Regions from separate parts of the Arthrobacter sp. 05L428 genome, predicted to be linked through region 1. Evidence: riboswitches for the same ligand, from Rfam matches in the RefSeq annotation. Region 1 holds a riboswitch; each other region holds the start of a gene.
What was found. Region 1 has a riboswitch for thiamine pyrophosphate ahead of thiO (glycine oxidase ThiO). Riboswitches for the same ligand answer to the same signal wherever they lie in the genome.

Region 1 (5,184 bases):
CCTCGCAGATGACCAGGACGAAGCGGTCGATCAGGCGCCGCAGCGGGGCGGTGGAGTGGGCGTACGCCGCACCGATAGCGGACTGGATGGCGTCCTCCGGGACGGCGCCGTCGAAGTGGGTGTAGCCGGCGCCGCGGAAGAGCATCCCGGCCGAGTGCACGATGGCAAGCTGGCGCGGGTCGGTGGGGTCCAGGGTGCGCAGGTATTCGCCGTAGCTGATCCGGCCGTCCCAGGGCTTGCCGAGTGCGCCGGTCTGGCGCCGGAAGTGCCGCAGCGAGCTCTCATCCGGGGCGGGCATGGTCCGCAGGATGCCGACCTTGCCCTGCAGCATGAGCTCCGCTGCGGCCATGCCGGTCATCAGCGAAATCTGGGCGTTCCAGTCCTCCACCGGCAGCGGCGGCGCCGCGACGATCCGGTAGCCGCCGTCGGGCAGCTGCTCGATCTCCTGCTCCGGCATGTTCAGGCTGGCCCCGCCGCGCAGGCGCTCCAGTTCCACCCGCTTGCTGCCGACTTCCTTGAGCAACTGCAGAACGGGGTCCGCGGTACCGCCGTCGAGTTCGGCCTGCACACCTTGGTAGCTGAGCTTGGCCCGGCTGCGGACCTGTGCCCGGCGGACCAGCACGGAGGAGACCTCGGCAGCGGCGTCGAGCTCGAACTCCCAGACGAAGGCCGCGCAGAGCTGGCCCGCCAGCAGGCTGCCGGCCGCTTCGCTGATGACCTCGGGGTGCAGGGGGATGCGGCCGTCCGGAGTGTAGAACGTCTGGCCGCGGCGCCGGGTCTCGGCGTCGAGCGCGCCGCCGGGGGCGACGAAGGACGGGACGTCGGCGATCGCGTAGAAAACCCTGTACCCGTCGCCGGCGCGGTCAATGAACAAGGCCTGGTCCAGGTCCGTCGAGGACGCCGGGTCGATGGTCACGAACTCCACGTGAGTCAAATCCAGTTCCGGCAGCTCGTGGGAGGCGACGGCCGCCTCGGCGTCCCGGAGCACGGCTTCCGGAAACGGCCCGGGCAGCTCCAGAACGGTGCGCAGTGCGTTGAGCGCCTGGGCAAGCTGGTTCTTCTGCTGGCGGACGCTCGGAGTCAGGCGATGATGAGACACGGAATCAGGTTAGCCCGATTTCCGCTACTAGTCTTGAAGCATGAGCACCTCCCCGGCCGAGCCCGCCCGCTACAACCGTTTCCTCCGGGACCTGCTGGGCGTGATGGCCTACGGGGAGCTCTCGGCCTTCGAACGGCTCTCCTCCGACGCCCGGTATTCGCCCACCCTGCACGACCGGGCGGTGCTGGGCGGCCTCGCCGTCATCGAGTTCCAGCATTTTGAACTGGTCTGCGCGAAGCTGGCGGAGATGGGCATTGACGCGGAGGAGGCCATGCTGCCGTTCCAGCCTTCGGTGGACCACTTCCATGAGCGCACCCGCCCCGCCGACTGGCACGAGTCGCTCATGAAGGCCTACGTGATCGACACGGTCTCCGCGGACTTTTACCGGTCCATTTCGGGCTATGTCGACGCCGGGACGGCCGGGCTGATCGAACTGGTCCAGGCGGCCGGGGACGCGACGGTTGTGCTGCGGGACCGGCTCAAGGCCGCGCTCGCCGACGATCCGCGGCTGGCGTCCCGGCTGGCCCTGTGGGCTCGGCGGTTGCTCGGCGAAGCGCTTACCCAGGCCCAGCGGGTCAGCGTGGAGCACGCCTTCCTCGGCGGCCTGACCGGCACGGACGAGGACCGGGCCGGTGAACTCGCCCGCGCCCTGACCGCCGAGCTTGCCGCCGCCCATTCCCGTCGGATGTCAGAGCTGGGACTAGCCGGCTAGTTGTCCGCGGCGCCGCTGTGGACGTCGGCGTCGGCGTCCGCCCCGGCGTCGAGCGCGGCGAGCAGGGCACGCGCGGCCCCGGCAGGATCAGCGGCCTCGGTAATCGCCCGGACCACCACAATCCTTCTGGCTCCGGCGTCGACCACCTGCGCCACGTTGCCCAGGTCGATGCCGCCGATCGCGAACCACGGCACCACCCCGGCGACTTTCCCGACATCGGCGGCCTCGGCCCGGACGATCGCCGCGGCGGCGTAGCGCACCAGGTCCAGCCCGACGGCGGCGCGGCCCGGCTTGGTGGGGGTGGCCCAGACCGGGCCCACGCAGAAGTAGTCCAGCCCGCCCCGGCCCGGGGACGCCGCGATGGCCGCATCCACCTGTTCCGGCGTGTGCGTGGACATGCCGATCACGGTGCCCTTGCCCAGGAAATCCCGTGCCGCGGCGAACGGGATGTCCTTTTGCCCAATGTGGAACACCGGCGCCCCTGCCAGTGAGGCCAGGTCGGCACGGTCGTTCACCGCCCAGAGCCGGCCGTGCCGCCGCGCCACGGAGTGCAGGACCTCCAGCAGCTCAAGCTCCTCGGCCGCCTCCAGCGACTTGTCCCGCAACTGGATGATGTCGACGCCGCCGGAAAAGGCAGCGTCAACGAAGTCCTCGAAGTCACCGCGCTCCTTCCGGGCATCGGTGCACAGGTACAGGCGGGCGGTGGTGTGGACATCCTGGCTCATGCCCCAAGCCTAGTTCCTCTAAACTGGGCGCATACCGCGGGAGCCCGCGCGGGCCGCCAGACGGCCGACGGGCTGAGAGGGCGTCAGAGCCGACCGCTTGACCTGATCCGGCTAGTACCGGCGTAGGGAAGGAACCCATGGACGTATCCGTCGCACCACCCGCCACACCACCGGGCCCATCCTCGGATTATTACGACGTCGTCGTGATCGGCGGGGGAGTGATCGGCCACGGCATCGCCTGGGAGGCCCGCCGTTCTGGCCGTACCGTCGCGCTGGTCGACGACGCCCCCGGCACCGGCGCCAGCTGGGCTGCCGCCGGCATGCTGGCGCCCGTGAGTGAACTCCACTACCAGGAGGAGGAGCTCCTGGCCCTGATGCTGGAAGCCTCAGGGCTGTGGCCGGAGTTCGCCGCCGGCCTGGCCGGCGGCAGCACTGACGGCGGCGGCACTGGATATCTCACGACGCCGACCCTCGCCGTCGGCGCGGACGCGGCCGACCGCCGGGCGCTCGCCGACCTGCGGGCCGCGCAGCAGGCCTGCGGCCTGGCCGTGAAGCCGCTGACCGTCCGTGAAGCACGCAGCCGCGAACCGTTGCTCAGCCCCGGTATCTCCTGCGCCTTCGACATCCCGGCCGACCACCAGGTGGATCCGCGCCGGTTGCTGGCCAGGATCGGTTCACTGCTGGCTGCCGACAGCCGGTTCACGGCCGTGCCCCGCCGCGCGGCCGGGCTGCTCTGGCGGGGCGGCCGCGTCGCCGGCATCCGTTTCGAGGGCGGCGGAGAGCTCCGCGCCAGCGAGACGGTCGTAGCCAACGGCCTGGCCGCGGCGGAACTGCATGGCCTGCCCGGGGGATTGTCCCTGCCGCTGCGTCCGGTTTACGGGGACATCCTGCGGCTCCGGGTCCCGGCACGGCTCCGGCCACTGCTGCGCTCGACCGTGCGGGGCCTGGTCCGCGGGGTTCCGGTCTACATCGTCCCGCGGGAGGACGGCACGGTCGTGATCGGCGCAACCCAGCGGGAGGATGCGCCCTCCGAGGCTGGCGCCGTCTCTGCCGGCGGCGTGTACCAGCTTCTGCGTGATGCCCAGCAGCTGGTCCCGGCCGTTGCCGAGCTGGAACTGCTCGAGGCCACGGCGCGGGCACGCCCCGGGACCCCGGACAACGCCCCGCTCCTAGGGCGCGTGGCCAGCGCTGGATCCGGACAGGACGTCGAGGGACTCATCATTGCCACCGGGTTCTTCCGGCACGGGGTCCTGCTCACCCCGGCGGCCGCCGCCATCTGCCGGGCGCTGCTGGACGGAGAGCCGGACCGGCGCTGGGAGGGCTTCCGCCCGGACCGCTTCTCCAGCCGCCGCCCGGTTTCTCCAGCCCCCGGCTCATCCGAGCGGGACGCTTCACCCGCGGACGCTCCAGCGAAAGACAGGACGACAGCATGAATATCAGGCTCAACGGAGCGCAGCACGCCCTCGCCGACGGCGCCACTATCAGCGCCTTGGTCAGCGGGGTGACCGGCCGGACGCTGGCCGCCGACGGCCGGGCCACGGACGGCCGGAAACTGGGCGTCGCCGTCGCCCGCAACGCCGAGGTGGTGCCGCGCAGCCAGTGGCACGCGACCGCGCTCGCCGAGGGCGACGACGTCGAACTCGTTACGGCAGTACAGGGAGGATAGAGGGCATGGAAGCAACAGCAATGCAGGAAACGCAGCAGGCACGCCGGGATCTGCTGACGGTTGACGGAGTGGAACTGGGCTCCCGCCTGATCATGGGCACCGGCGGTGCGCCGAGCCTGGACGGCCTCGGAGCCGCGCTGGTGGCCTCCGGAACGGAACTCACGACGGTGGCCATGCGTCGCTACTCTCCAGCCGAGAGCGGCTCGTTGTTCCAGTTGCTGGCGGACCACAACATCCGGGTGCTGCCCAACACCGCCGGATGCTTCACCGCCCGGGACGCCGTCCTCACGGCCGAACTGGCCCGCGAAGCGCTGGAGACGGACTGGGTGAAGCTCGAGGTGATCGCGGATGAGCACACCCTGCTGCCCGACGCCTTGGAACTGGTGGAGGCAACCGAACAGCTGGTGGCGCGCGGCTTCAAGGTCTTCGCTTACACGAATGACGACCCGGTCCTGGCCCTCCGGCTGGAGAACCTCGGCGCCACGGCCGTGATGCCGCTGGGCGCCCCGATCGGCACCGGCCTGGGCATCCTGAATCCGCACAACATTGAACTCATCGTCTCCCGTGCCTCGGTGCCGGTGGTGCTCGACGCAGGAATTGGCACCGCCTCCGACGCCGCGCTCGCGATGGAACTGGGTTGCGACGCCGTGCTGCTCGCCACCGCCGTGACCCGTGCCCAGGACCCGGCGCTGATGGGTGAGGCGTTCCGGCACGCCGTCATCGCCGGCCGGCTGGCGCGACGGGCCGGCCGGATCCCGCGCCGCGAGCATGCCCTCGCGTCGTCCGCGATGGAAGGACGCGCCGAGTTCCTGTAGGGGCCCCGGCGCCGCTCCCGTCCAGGCCCGTTCGCCTCGCCAAACCGTGATTAAAGGCACTGTTGAAGATTAAATCCAGTGTCTATCCTGTTGGGTAACGACCGCTGCACTGCACGGTCCGCAGGCCGCCGGCACGTCCCGGGAAGCCTTCCCGCTCCGGGGGCCCG
Region 2 (5,184 bases), 400 kb from region 1:
CTTCGATGACGGACCGGTGCCATAGGCTTAGGGCATGTTCAAGCAGCGCGTAGTTTTCGTCCACGGGGCCGGCAGTTTTGGCGCCGCGGCGTGGCCGAAGCAGCACGGCATGGCGCTGAGCTACGACGCCTTGTTCCTGCGGCGGCACGGCTTTGACGCCGTCGCCGAGCCGCAGGAGACGGACTTCGCCGCCGACGCCGCAATTGTGCTGCGGGCCCTGGCCGACGACGGCCGCGGCGCTGCCGGCGGCCACGTGGTGGCCCATTCGCAGGGTGCGATCGCGGCGATGATGGCGGCCGTCGAACGCCCCGACCTGGTGCAGTCGCTGACCCTGGTGGAGCCGGCCTGCCTGTCCTTGACCGCGGAGCTCCCGGCCAGCGCTGCGCACCGGGCGCTCATGCAGCCGCTCTTCGACGTCCGGCACAGCCTCAGCGACGACGACTTCCAGCGGGAATTCGTCCGCCGTGCCTTCGCCGCCGGCGCCCCGGGAGCCATGACGCCGGAGGCCCTCCGGGCGGCGCGCCGGCTGCGGCTGCAGGCACCGCCGTGGGAAGCGCCGCTGCACATCGTTCCCGGCGTGCCCACCCTGGTCCTTACCGGTGGCTGGGAGCCGCTCTACGAGGAAATCGCCGGCTACCTGAGGGAGACGGGCGCCCTGCACCGCACCGCACCCGGAGGGCACCGGCCGCAGGACTCAAAAGAGGGCGACCGCGCCATCCGCACGTTCATCGCCGACGTCAACCGCAGCCGGCACGCCCACGCCTCGTAGGAGTGGCCGGCCGGACGCCTACCCCGCAGGGCAGGCGCCCGGCCGCGGCCTAGGGCTGTGCCTGTGCCTAGGCCTGTACCGCTGACTGTGCGCCCACGGTGGGCTCGGGCAGGTAGACCTTGCCTCCGGCCGCCAGAAATTCGTCGCTTTTCCTCCGCATTCCGTCCGCCAGCTGTGCCAAGGCTGCCCGGGAATCCGCCGAACCGTACTCGTCCCGGATGTCCTGGCTGATCCGCATGGAGCAGAACTTCGGCCCGCACATCGAACAGAAATGGGCTGTCTTAGCCGGCTCCGCCGGCAAAGTCTCGTCGTGGAATGCCTCAGCCGTCACCGGGTCCAGGGACAGCGCGAACTGGTCCCGCCAACGGAATTCAAACCGGGCCTTGGATAGGGCATCGTCGCGTTCGTGCGCTCCGGGGTGGCCCTTGGCAAGATCGGCGGCGTGGGCGGCGATCTTGTAGGTGATCACGCCGGTCTTCACGTCGTCCTTGTTGGGCAGGCCGAGGTGCTCCTTCGGCGTGACGTAGCACAGCATGGCGGTCCCGTAGCGGGCGATCTCGGTGGCGCCGATCGCCGAGGTGATGTGGTCATAGCCCGGTGCGATATCCGTGACCAGCGGCCCCAGCGTGTAGAAGGGCGCGCCCTTGCAGAGTTCCTGCTGGCGCTCCACGTTTTCCCGGACGAGGTGGAACGGCACGTGTCCCGGGCCCTCCACCATGACCTGGACATCGAAGTCCCAGGCCCGTTGCGTGAGCTCCGCCAGGGTGTCCAGTTCGGCGAACTGGGCAGCGTCGTTGGCGTCCGCCGTCGACCCCGGCCGCAGGCCGTCGCCGAGTGAGAAGGCGACGTCGTAGCGGGCGAAAATTTCGCACAACTCGTCGAAATGCGTGTAGAGAAAGTTCTCCTGGTGGTGTGCGAGGCACCACCCAGCCATGATGGAACCTCCGCGGGACACGATGCCGGTGACCCGGTTGGCGGTCAACGGGACGTACCGCAGCAGCAACCCGGCGTGGATCGTCATGTAGTCGACGCCCTGCTCGCACTGTTCGATCACCGTGTCACGGAAGATCTCCCAGGTCAGGGCGTTTGCTTCGCCGTTCACCTTCTCCAGTGCCTGATAGATCGGGACGGTGCCGATGGGGACGGGCGAGTTGCGGATGATCCATTCGCGGGTCGTATGGATGTCGTCCCCGGTCGAAAGGTCCATCACCGTGTCCGCCCCCCATTGCGTGGCCCATTGGAGCTTGTCGACCTCCTCGGCGATGGAACTGCTTACCGCGGAGTTGCCGATGTTCGCGTTGATCTTCACCAGGAACGCCTTCCCGATGATCATCGGCTCGGACTCCGGGTGGTTGATGTTGCTTGGGATGATGGCCCGGCCGGCGGCGACTTCGCCGCGGACAAGCTCGACGTCGCAGTTCTCCCGCAGCGCGACGAAACGCATCTCCGGTGTCACGATGCCGTGCCGCGCATAATGCATCTGGGTAACCGTTCGGCCTTCGACGGCGCGACGCGGCTCGGGCGGTGCGCCCCGCCATTCAGCCGAGGCGGCGCCGCGCCTGACCGCGGACTTGCCGTCGTCGAGCAGAGTGCGTTCCCGGCCGCTGTACGGCTCCGTGTCCGCGCGCCCGGCGATCCAGTCACGGCGGAAAGCGGCGAGTCCCACCACCGGGTCGCTGCCCGGGCCCGCGGTGCGGTAGACCCGGAACGGAGGATTCCCGACGCCGCCAGGGGACGGTGCCAGGGCGATTTCGGTTACCGGGACGCGGATCCCGCCGTCCTCGACGTACGCGAGGGCATGCGACTTCAGGGACTGCGTCACGGTAGCTGCTGCGGCGCTGTTCCCATTCTGGGCAGGGCTCTGCTGTGGATTTGTTGCGCTCAAAGAGATACTCACTTCCTTCGCCGGCATTACCCGGACAGGTTCAACGGTCGCAGGCTGCGTCAGCCCGATCTCAGCCCCTGCAAGGGCACCCGTGTGGTCGTAGACGAAGCTACCACAGGCCGACGGGAAGCCGTCGAGGGGCTGGGGGGCTGGGCGGGCTAGGCCCGCGGATCGCGATGCGGATTAGGCTTTAGGCCATGAGCGGCATCATCGAGTTCAGCGGCCCGGTCCTCACCGGAGCCGACCAAGAGCGGCGCGGGCTGTGGGCCGTGGACGGCCGCCTGACCTTCCGGCGCCCCGCGGCCGCGCCGGACCTGGTCCTGGACGGTTGGGTGATCCCCGGGCTGGTCGATGCGCACTGCCACATCGGGCTCGGACCCGGCGGGGATGTCCCCGAGGAAGTTGCCGAGCGGCAGGCCCTGACCGATCGCGACGCCGGTACCCTGCTGGTCCGCGACGCCGGCGCCGTTCATGACACCCGCTGGATCCAGCAACGGCGCGAGCTGCCACGCATCCTCCGCGCCGGGCGGCACATCGCCAGGACGCGGCGGTACCTGCGGGGCTTCGCCGTCGAGGTGGAACCCGAGGACCTCGTGGAGGCCGTACGCAAGCAGGCCCGCGCGGGGGACGGCTGGGTCAAGCTGGTGGGGGACTGGATCGACCGCGACGCCGGCGACCTCGCTGCGAGTTTCCCGGCCCGGAGCGTCAGGGACGCGGTCCGGGCCGCCCACGACGAAGGCGCCCGCGTCACGGCGCACTGCTTCGCGGAGGACACCCTCGATGACATGCTCGACGCCGGCATCGACTGCATCGAACACGGAACCGGGCTGCTTCCCCGGCACTTGCCGCGCTTCGTCGAACAGGGTGTCCCGATTGTCCCCACCCTGATCAACATCGCCACTTTCCCGGACATCGCGGCCCAGGCCAAGGCAAAGTTCCCCCGCTACGCGGCGCACATGCTGGGGCTCTGGGAACGCCGCGCCGAACGGATCCTCGAGGCGTATGAGGCCGGGGTCGCCATCTACGCCGGGACGGACGCGGGGAGTGTGATCAAGCACGGGCGCATCGTCGACGAACTTGAGGCCCTGCACGGCGCCGGGCTCCCCGCCGGCGCCGCCCTCGACGCAGGGGCCTGGGCCGCCCGCGACTGGCTCGGAGCCGACGCGATCACAGAAGGTGCCAGTGCCGACGTCCTGGTCTGCGCCGAGGATCCGCGCGGGAATCTCGGCACCCTGCGCGAGCTCAGGGGCATCGTGCTCCGCGGCGAACTGGTACAGGGGAGCATCCCCGGCCATTAGGAATAAATTGAAGCTTCAAGTAATTTAACTCTACGAGGGTCGCCGAAGGTCGGGGGCCACAGAACCACCGGAGCGTTTCAATGACCGTAGAAGCCAGCACCCAGGATCTCCTTCCTGCCGAACTCACCATGGGCACCGTGATGCTCAAGGTCGGCGACATGAAGCTGATGACGGACTACTACCAGCGCGCCCTCGGCCTCGACATCGTTGCCGAGCAGGACGGCGGGCTCTACCTCGGACGCAAGCTCAAGCCGCTGGTCCACCTGGCACCGGCACCCGGGCTGAACCTGCCCTCCCGCGGCGAAGCCGGCCTCTTCCACACCGCCCTTCTCTTTGAGGACCAGCCCTCGCTGGCCGCCACCGTCGCGTCCGCCGCGCAGTATGAGCCGCAATCCTTCACCGGCAGCGCCGACCACCTTGTCAGCGAGGCCTTCTACTTCAATGACCCGGAGGGCAACGGTATCGAGCTCTACTGGGACCGCCCCCGCGAAGCCTGGTCCTGGGACGGCAAGAACGTCGTGATGGACAGCCTGGCCCTGCCGCCGCAGCGCTACCTCGAGCAGCACCTCACCGAGGCGTCGCTCGCCGGGCAGCGCGAGGCCGACGCCGGCGTCGGGCACGTCCACCTGCAGGTCGGCGACGTCCAGTCCGCGCACGACTTCTACGTCGGCACCCTCGGCTTTGAGAAGACCGCGGGCTGGCACGGCCAGGCGCTCTTCGTCTCAGCCGGCGGCTACCACCACCACATGGCCATGAACGTCTGGAACAGCCGCGGCGCCGGCCCCCGCCGCGACACCCTCGGCCTCGGCGAAGTGCTGGTTGAAGTACCGTCCGGCGACGACGTCGGCGCCCTCGCCGACCGCCTCAAGACCGCGGGCGTCCAGTCGCACCACACCGGAGCCGAGCTGCGCTTCGAGGATCCGTGGCGCAACAGCATCCGCGTCGCCGTCCGGTGATCATCCGGACATGCCCAACCTGCAGCGCCAGGACTGGACATGTCCAACCTTCGAGGCCCGCGTTGGGCATGTCCACCTCCTGATGCTTGGGTCCGCGGACATGTCCCGCGTGCGCTTCGGGGAATGGACATAGTGGGATTATGTCCCTTGCTTGCGGCCGGGGCAGAGCATGTCCGGTCCGGGCGCGGCCGGTCCGGGCGCGGCCGGGCTGGAGCGGATAGGCTGAAAGCGACGCCAAAAACGCGGCCAGCGCCGCCAACCCTCATGAGGAGCACT
Region 3 (5,184 bases), on a different contig from region 1:
CTCGCCGCGGGCGTCCCGGAGTACGGCGCCGACATATTCAGCAGTCTGTTGAGTCATATGCAATAAATATCACGGATGAGCTATTTTGACGGGCCAAATCCCCAGAACTGCAATAAAGCTCACAGAATATCCATCTCGTGCGATATGTAGCGGCTACTGCTGGCCGAGGAACACCATGTTCCACGTCCCGGCAGCGACGGCTGCGGCCACGGCGGCACCTGAGATCAGCAGGCCCCCGAGAACCACCCACGCGTCCAGCCGGCTGAACGTCGCCTTCCGGGCCCAGGTCCGCTGCGCGCCGCCAAAGCCCCGTGCTTCCATGGTCACGGCGAGCCGGGAGGCGCGGCGGACGGCCTGGACCATCAACCCGAAGCTTTGCCCCAGCGTGGCCCTGAGCCGCTGCACCGGGTTTCCGTGCGAGCCGACACCGCGGGCTCGCCGGGCCATGCCGATGGTCTGCCATTCCTCGGCCATGAGCCCCACCAGCCGCATCGCGGCCAGGGTGCCGAGCACGAAACGGTGCGGCAGCTTCGCCTGCTGCGCCAGGGCGTCGGCCAGGTCCGTGGGGTCGGTGCAGCTCATCAGCAGCACCGCCGGCAGCGCGATCGCGAGGCCGCGCAGCAGGAAGCCCAGCCCGAGCTGCAGCGAGCCCTCGGTGATGGACCAGACGCCGACGTCGAGCAGTATCCTGCCATGGTCCGGGGCCAGGATCGCGGTGCTCCAGCCGCCCACGGCGGCCGCGAGGATCAGCGGCCAGCCGCGCTGCCAGAGCAGGGCCAGGGTCAGGCCCGCCAGCGGGAACAGCAGCAGTTCGAAGGCGAGCGCCACGGACGCGGACACCCAGTCGATGGACAGCGCCAGCGCGACCGTGATGAGCACGACGCCGGAGAATTTCGCCAGCGGGTTGGCGCGGGTCAGCAGAGCGTGGTTTCCGCGCAGGGTCAGGGCGTCCCTCATGGCGCCGCCACCCCCGGATTCGTCCTGCCGGGTAGTCCCGGCGCGCCCGACTGCGGTGCGCCGAGCTTCAGCTCGGTGCCGCCCAGGACCTCGCTGAACTCCGCGTCGTGGGTCACCGAGACCACCGCGGTCCCGGCGTCGAGAAGCTCGGAGAGGAAGGAGGCCAGTTCCGCCCAGGTGTTGGCGTCCTGGCCGAAGGTGGGTTCGTCCAGCACCAGCACCTGCGGGTGGGCAGCCAGCACCGTGGCCACGGAGAGCCGCCGTTTTTCCCCGCCGGAGAGCGTGTAGGGGTTGGCGTCCACGAGTTCGCGGAGCCGGAGCCGTTCCAGCAGCTCGTCGACCCGTTCTTCGCCGCGGCCCAGCTGGCGGGGACCGAACATCAGTTCGTCCAGCACCCTGCCGGTGACGAACTGGTGCTCGGGTTCCTGGAACACCGTGCCGATCCTGGCGATCAACTGCTGGGCCCTCCATTTGTACGGATCGATGCCTGCGCCGGCGCTCAGCTCGGTGGTGGCGGACACCGCGCCGGAGACCGGGGAGAGCAGGCCTGCCAGGGTCAGGGCGAAGGTCGACTTCCCGGAACCGTTGGGGCCGGTGATGGTCAGCGCCTGGCCGGCCCGGACCCGGGCCGTGATGCCGGACTGCACCGGGACGGGTATTACCGTGCTGAAGCCCCGCAGCAAACCGGTGCGGCGGGGCCGTTCGCGGGACACGGCCAGTTCCTCTGCGGCCAGCAGCAGCTGGCCGGCCCCGGCGTCCCCTTCGGGTCCTGTTCGGCCGCGGCGGGCCCGGGTGGCGGGCACATGGCCCGGCACCCAGACGCCGGCGGAGATGAGCATGTCCCGCGCCCGCTCCAGGACCAGGTCCGGGGGCCCGTCCAGCAGCACGGCGGAGTCCGTGGCGGATCCGGGCTGCAGCACGACGATCCGGTCCACAAGGTCTTTCCAGACAGCAACCCGGTGCTCCACCACCACCAGGGTGGCCCCGGTCTTGTCCAGGCACCGTCCCACGGCGTCGCGGACCTCCAGGACACCGGCCGGGTCAAGGTTGGCGGTGGGCTCATCGAGGAGCAGCAGCCCGGGCCGCATCGCGAGGATCCCGGCGAGCGCCAGCCGTTGCTTCTGGCCTCCGGAGAGCGACGACGTCGGGTGATGCAGCGGCAGGCCGCCCAGCCCGACGTCGTCGAGCGCCTCCCCCACCCGCCGCCAGATGTCCGCCGGGGGGACCGAGAGGTTTTCGGCCCCGAAGGCCACGTCGTCGCCGAGCCGCGACAGCACCACCTGGGTCTCCGGGTCCTGCTGCATCAGCCCGGCCCGCCCGCGCCGGGCCCTGGGCGGGGCTCCGTCGATCAGCAGGCTGCCGGTCTCATCGGAGTCCTCGGCATCAGCGGAAGCAGCAGCGGACGCGGCTGCCGCAGTGCTGTCCCCCAGCACACCGGCCAGGGCGTGCAACAGCGTGGACTTGCCGGCGCCGGACGGGCCCAGCAACAGCACGCGCTCGCCCGGACGGATGTCCAGGTCCAGGCCGCTCACGGCGGGCCGGGCCCGGCCGGCGTGCCGCCAGCCCCAGCCGCGGGCGCTGACCGCGGCCGGGCGTACGTCGTCGACAGACCTCATGCGTGTGCGGGCATCAGGAGAAGACGGGTTCCGATGCCGCCTTGCGGGACCCGAACGAGGCCAGCACCCCGGTCTTGGCCAGGCCGCGGGTGGCGAGCCAGGACAGTCCCCCGGCAATCACCGCTCCGGAGATGGCGCAGAAGATGATGTAGGCGAGCTTGTCACCGGTTTCGTACGCGATGTTCCAGCCCCAGGGCAGGAAGGAGTCGTTCAGGCCGCAGAACAGGCCCGCACCGGCACCGGCCAGCAGGGACACCGGAAGGTTGAACTTCTTGTACAGGAACGCGGCAAAGATGAGTTCGGCGCCCAGGCCCTGCAGGATGCCGGAGATCAGCACGGTGGTGCCGTACTGCGAGCCCATGATCAGCTCGCCGGTGGCGGCCACCGCTTCGCAGAACAGCGCCGCCCCGGGCTTGCGGATAACGAGCATGCCCAGCACCGCCGGGATCATCCAGCCGCCGGCGTAGAGCCCGGTCAGCGGCGGGTAGACCGCGTTGAGCGGGACGGAAACAAGGTTGGAACCCTGGGACCAGGCCCAGAAAATCACACCGCCGGCAACAGCGATCAACGCGGCCACCACAATGTCGACCACGCGCCAGCTGTATTTGCCGGTGGTCAGTGTCTGCTTCGCAGAAATGTCAGTCATATCGTCCTCCTGAGGAACAGGAGGGGAGGGTGCTCCGGCGGCACCGCGGCCTTCGCCACGGGTGCCGGGCACCCTGAGAACTCGACTCCCTTGCGCCGGTACTAACCGGATCAGGTTCGAGGGTCTGCGGCTGTCCGCACTCTCAGCGCCCACCTACGGTTACCTTGGATTTCTCCAGTGATGCCCGACGGCGGCGCTCCCCTGTCGTATCTAAATCGCCCTTGTGGGCTGGCTCAGTTTACACCCGGCGGCACTCCCAAGTGACTCGCAGTCGTTGTCGTTTTGAGGGCTCATAACGGCAACAACTGCGAGTCAGTTGGGCTTGCGCGGCGGCGGCCACCTAACGGAAGCTGAGTCCCATGACCGACGCACCAGTGCCTTCCCCCGAGTACGACCCGGACTCCGCGGAACCACAGCCGCCGGGATCCCTGGCCGCGCTCATCGGCCGCATCCTGGCCGAAATCGACGAACTGCAGTTCCGGTCCTTCAGCAAGGACGACGCGCTGGACCTGGGCCTCCTCCTGGTCCAACTCGGCCGCCAGCGCTCCTACCCGATCGCCATCGACATCAGCAAGGGCGATCAGGTCCTCTTCCACGCCGCACTGGAGGGCGCCACCCCGGACAATGAGCGCTGGATCAAGGCCAAACAGCGCACCGCGGTGCGGTATGAAGTCCCGTCGCTGCTGGTGGGCCTGCGGGCGCGTGCTGCCGGTCAGAGGATCGAGGACAACGCCTGGTTCGACCAGCGGGAGTTTGCAGCCCACGGCGGCTCGTTCCCCATCTACCTGCGCGGAACCGGGGTGGTAGGCACCGTCACGGTGTCGGGGCTGCCGCAGAAGGACGACCACGAGCTGGTGGTCGAGGCACTGACCGAAATCCTCGGCCGCCCGGGGACGCTAGGCTAGGGGAAGCCCTGTTTCCTCCCGCAAGGAGTACGAAGTATGAACATCTTCATCAAACTGCTTGGCACCGGCGTCAGCCTCCTCGCCGGCTTCGTCGGCACCAAGGTAGTCGACACCGTCTGGGAAAAGACCACCGGCAACAAACCGCCCAAGGGCCACGACGACGACGTCCCCACCACCCTGCGCCAGGCCCTGACCTTCGCCCTCATTTCGGCCTCGGTCAGCGCCATCATCCAGGTCCTCGCCAACCGCGGCACGCAGCGGGCGATCACCCGCTTCGCCAAGACCCAGGACCTGGTCTAAGCCATATCGCCGCCGGCGGCGTTACTCGTCGTCGTCGTCCGTGAATCCGCGCTTGCCGGCCGCCTGCTGCACCACGGCTTCCAGCTCGTCGGCGCTCAGCAGCTCGGGGTGCAGGTGCTTGGTGCGGTAGCCGGCGCGGCCAACCATGTGGGCGGAGACCGGCACTGTGAGCAGCTGGAAGATCCACGCGACCACCAGCACCGGCCACACCCACCAGGTGCGCAGCTGCAGCCCCACGGCGCAGAGCAGCAGGAAAAGCCCCAGCACCTGCGGCTTGGTCGCGGCGTGCATCCGGCTCATGAGGTCGGGGAACCGCAGCAGGCCGATGGCCGCGCCGAGGGACATCAGCGCCCCGACCACCATGAACACAGCCGAGACGGTGTCGATTACGGCGTCGGCGGAAATCGTGTCAGGACTCATTGGGCTGCTTCCTCCGGTCGGCCACGAATCGGGCCACCGTCACCGAACCGACAAAGCCGATGATCGAGATGGACACCAGCAGCATCAGGTTGTTCAGGTGCCGGTTCACGGCCATGTCGATGCACAGCGCCGCGCCTAGGATGGCCAGCAGCACGTCGGCGGCCAGCACCCGGTCCAGCAGCGAGGGCCCCCGCGCGATGCGGATGATCGCGCCGGCCGCGGCGAGCGACAGCACGACCGCGGTAATGGTCAAAACCAGCGGCATCATGCCCCGGCCTCCTGCTTCAGTGCGGACAGTTCGGCCCTGGTGCCCATGATCCGGATCAGCCCGGCCTCCGTG

Region 2: linked by a shared signal. The riboswitch ahead of thiC (phosphomethylpyrimidine synthase ThiC) and the one ahead of thiO (glycine oxidase ThiO) in region 1 are both predicted to bind thiamine pyrophosphate.
Region 3: linked by a shared signal. The riboswitch ahead of AC1DH3_RS10005 (ECF transporter S component) and the one ahead of thiO (glycine oxidase ThiO) in region 1 are both predicted to bind thiamine pyrophosphate.

The regions. Positions count from the first base shown of each region.
Region 1 is NZ_JBFTNW010000001.1:545,961-551,144, forward strand. It holds gene AC1DH3_RS02630 (RNB domain-containing ribonuclease) at 1-1,099, opposite strand, end outside; gene AC1DH3_RS02635 (ferritin-like fold-containing protein) at 1,140-1,811, shown strand; gene thiE (thiamine phosphate synthase) at 1,808-2,536, opposite strand; TPP riboswitch at 2,563-2,683, shown strand; gene thiO (glycine oxidase ThiO) at 2,674-3,969, shown strand; gene thiS (sulfur carrier protein ThiS) at 3,966-4,202, shown strand; gene AC1DH3_RS02655 (thiazole synthase) at 4,208-5,017, shown strand.
Region 2 is NZ_JBFTNW010000001.1:943,046-948,229, forward strand. It holds gene AC1DH3_RS04380 (alpha/beta fold hydrolase) at 35-769, shown strand; gene thiC (phosphomethylpyrimidine synthase ThiC) at 837-2,681, opposite strand; TPP riboswitch at 2,650-2,757, opposite strand; gene AC1DH3_RS04390 (amidohydrolase family protein) at 2,852-3,952, shown strand; gene AC1DH3_RS04395 (VOC family protein) at 4,033-4,908, shown strand.
Region 3 is NZ_JBFTNW010000004.1:39,522-44,705, reverse strand. It holds gene AC1DH3_RS10020 (UDP-N-acetylglucosamine 1-carboxyvinyltransferase) at 1-57, opposite strand, end outside; gene AC1DH3_RS10015 (energy-coupling factor transporter transmembrane component T family protein) at 154-957, opposite strand; gene AC1DH3_RS10010 (ABC transporter ATP-binding protein) at 954-2,573, opposite strand; gene AC1DH3_RS10005 (ECF transporter S component) at 2,587-3,219, opposite strand; TPP riboswitch at 3,289-3,432, opposite strand; gene AC1DH3_RS10000 (heme-degrading domain-containing protein) at 3,579-4,124, shown strand; gene AC1DH3_RS09995 (DUF4235 domain-containing protein) at 4,161-4,424, shown strand; gene mnhG (monovalent cation/H(+) antiporter subunit G) at 4,446-4,844, opposite strand; gene AC1DH3_RS09985 (MrpF/PhaF family protein) at 4,834-5,112, opposite strand; gene AC1DH3_RS09980 (Na+/H+ antiporter subunit E) at 5,109-5,184, opposite strand, start outside.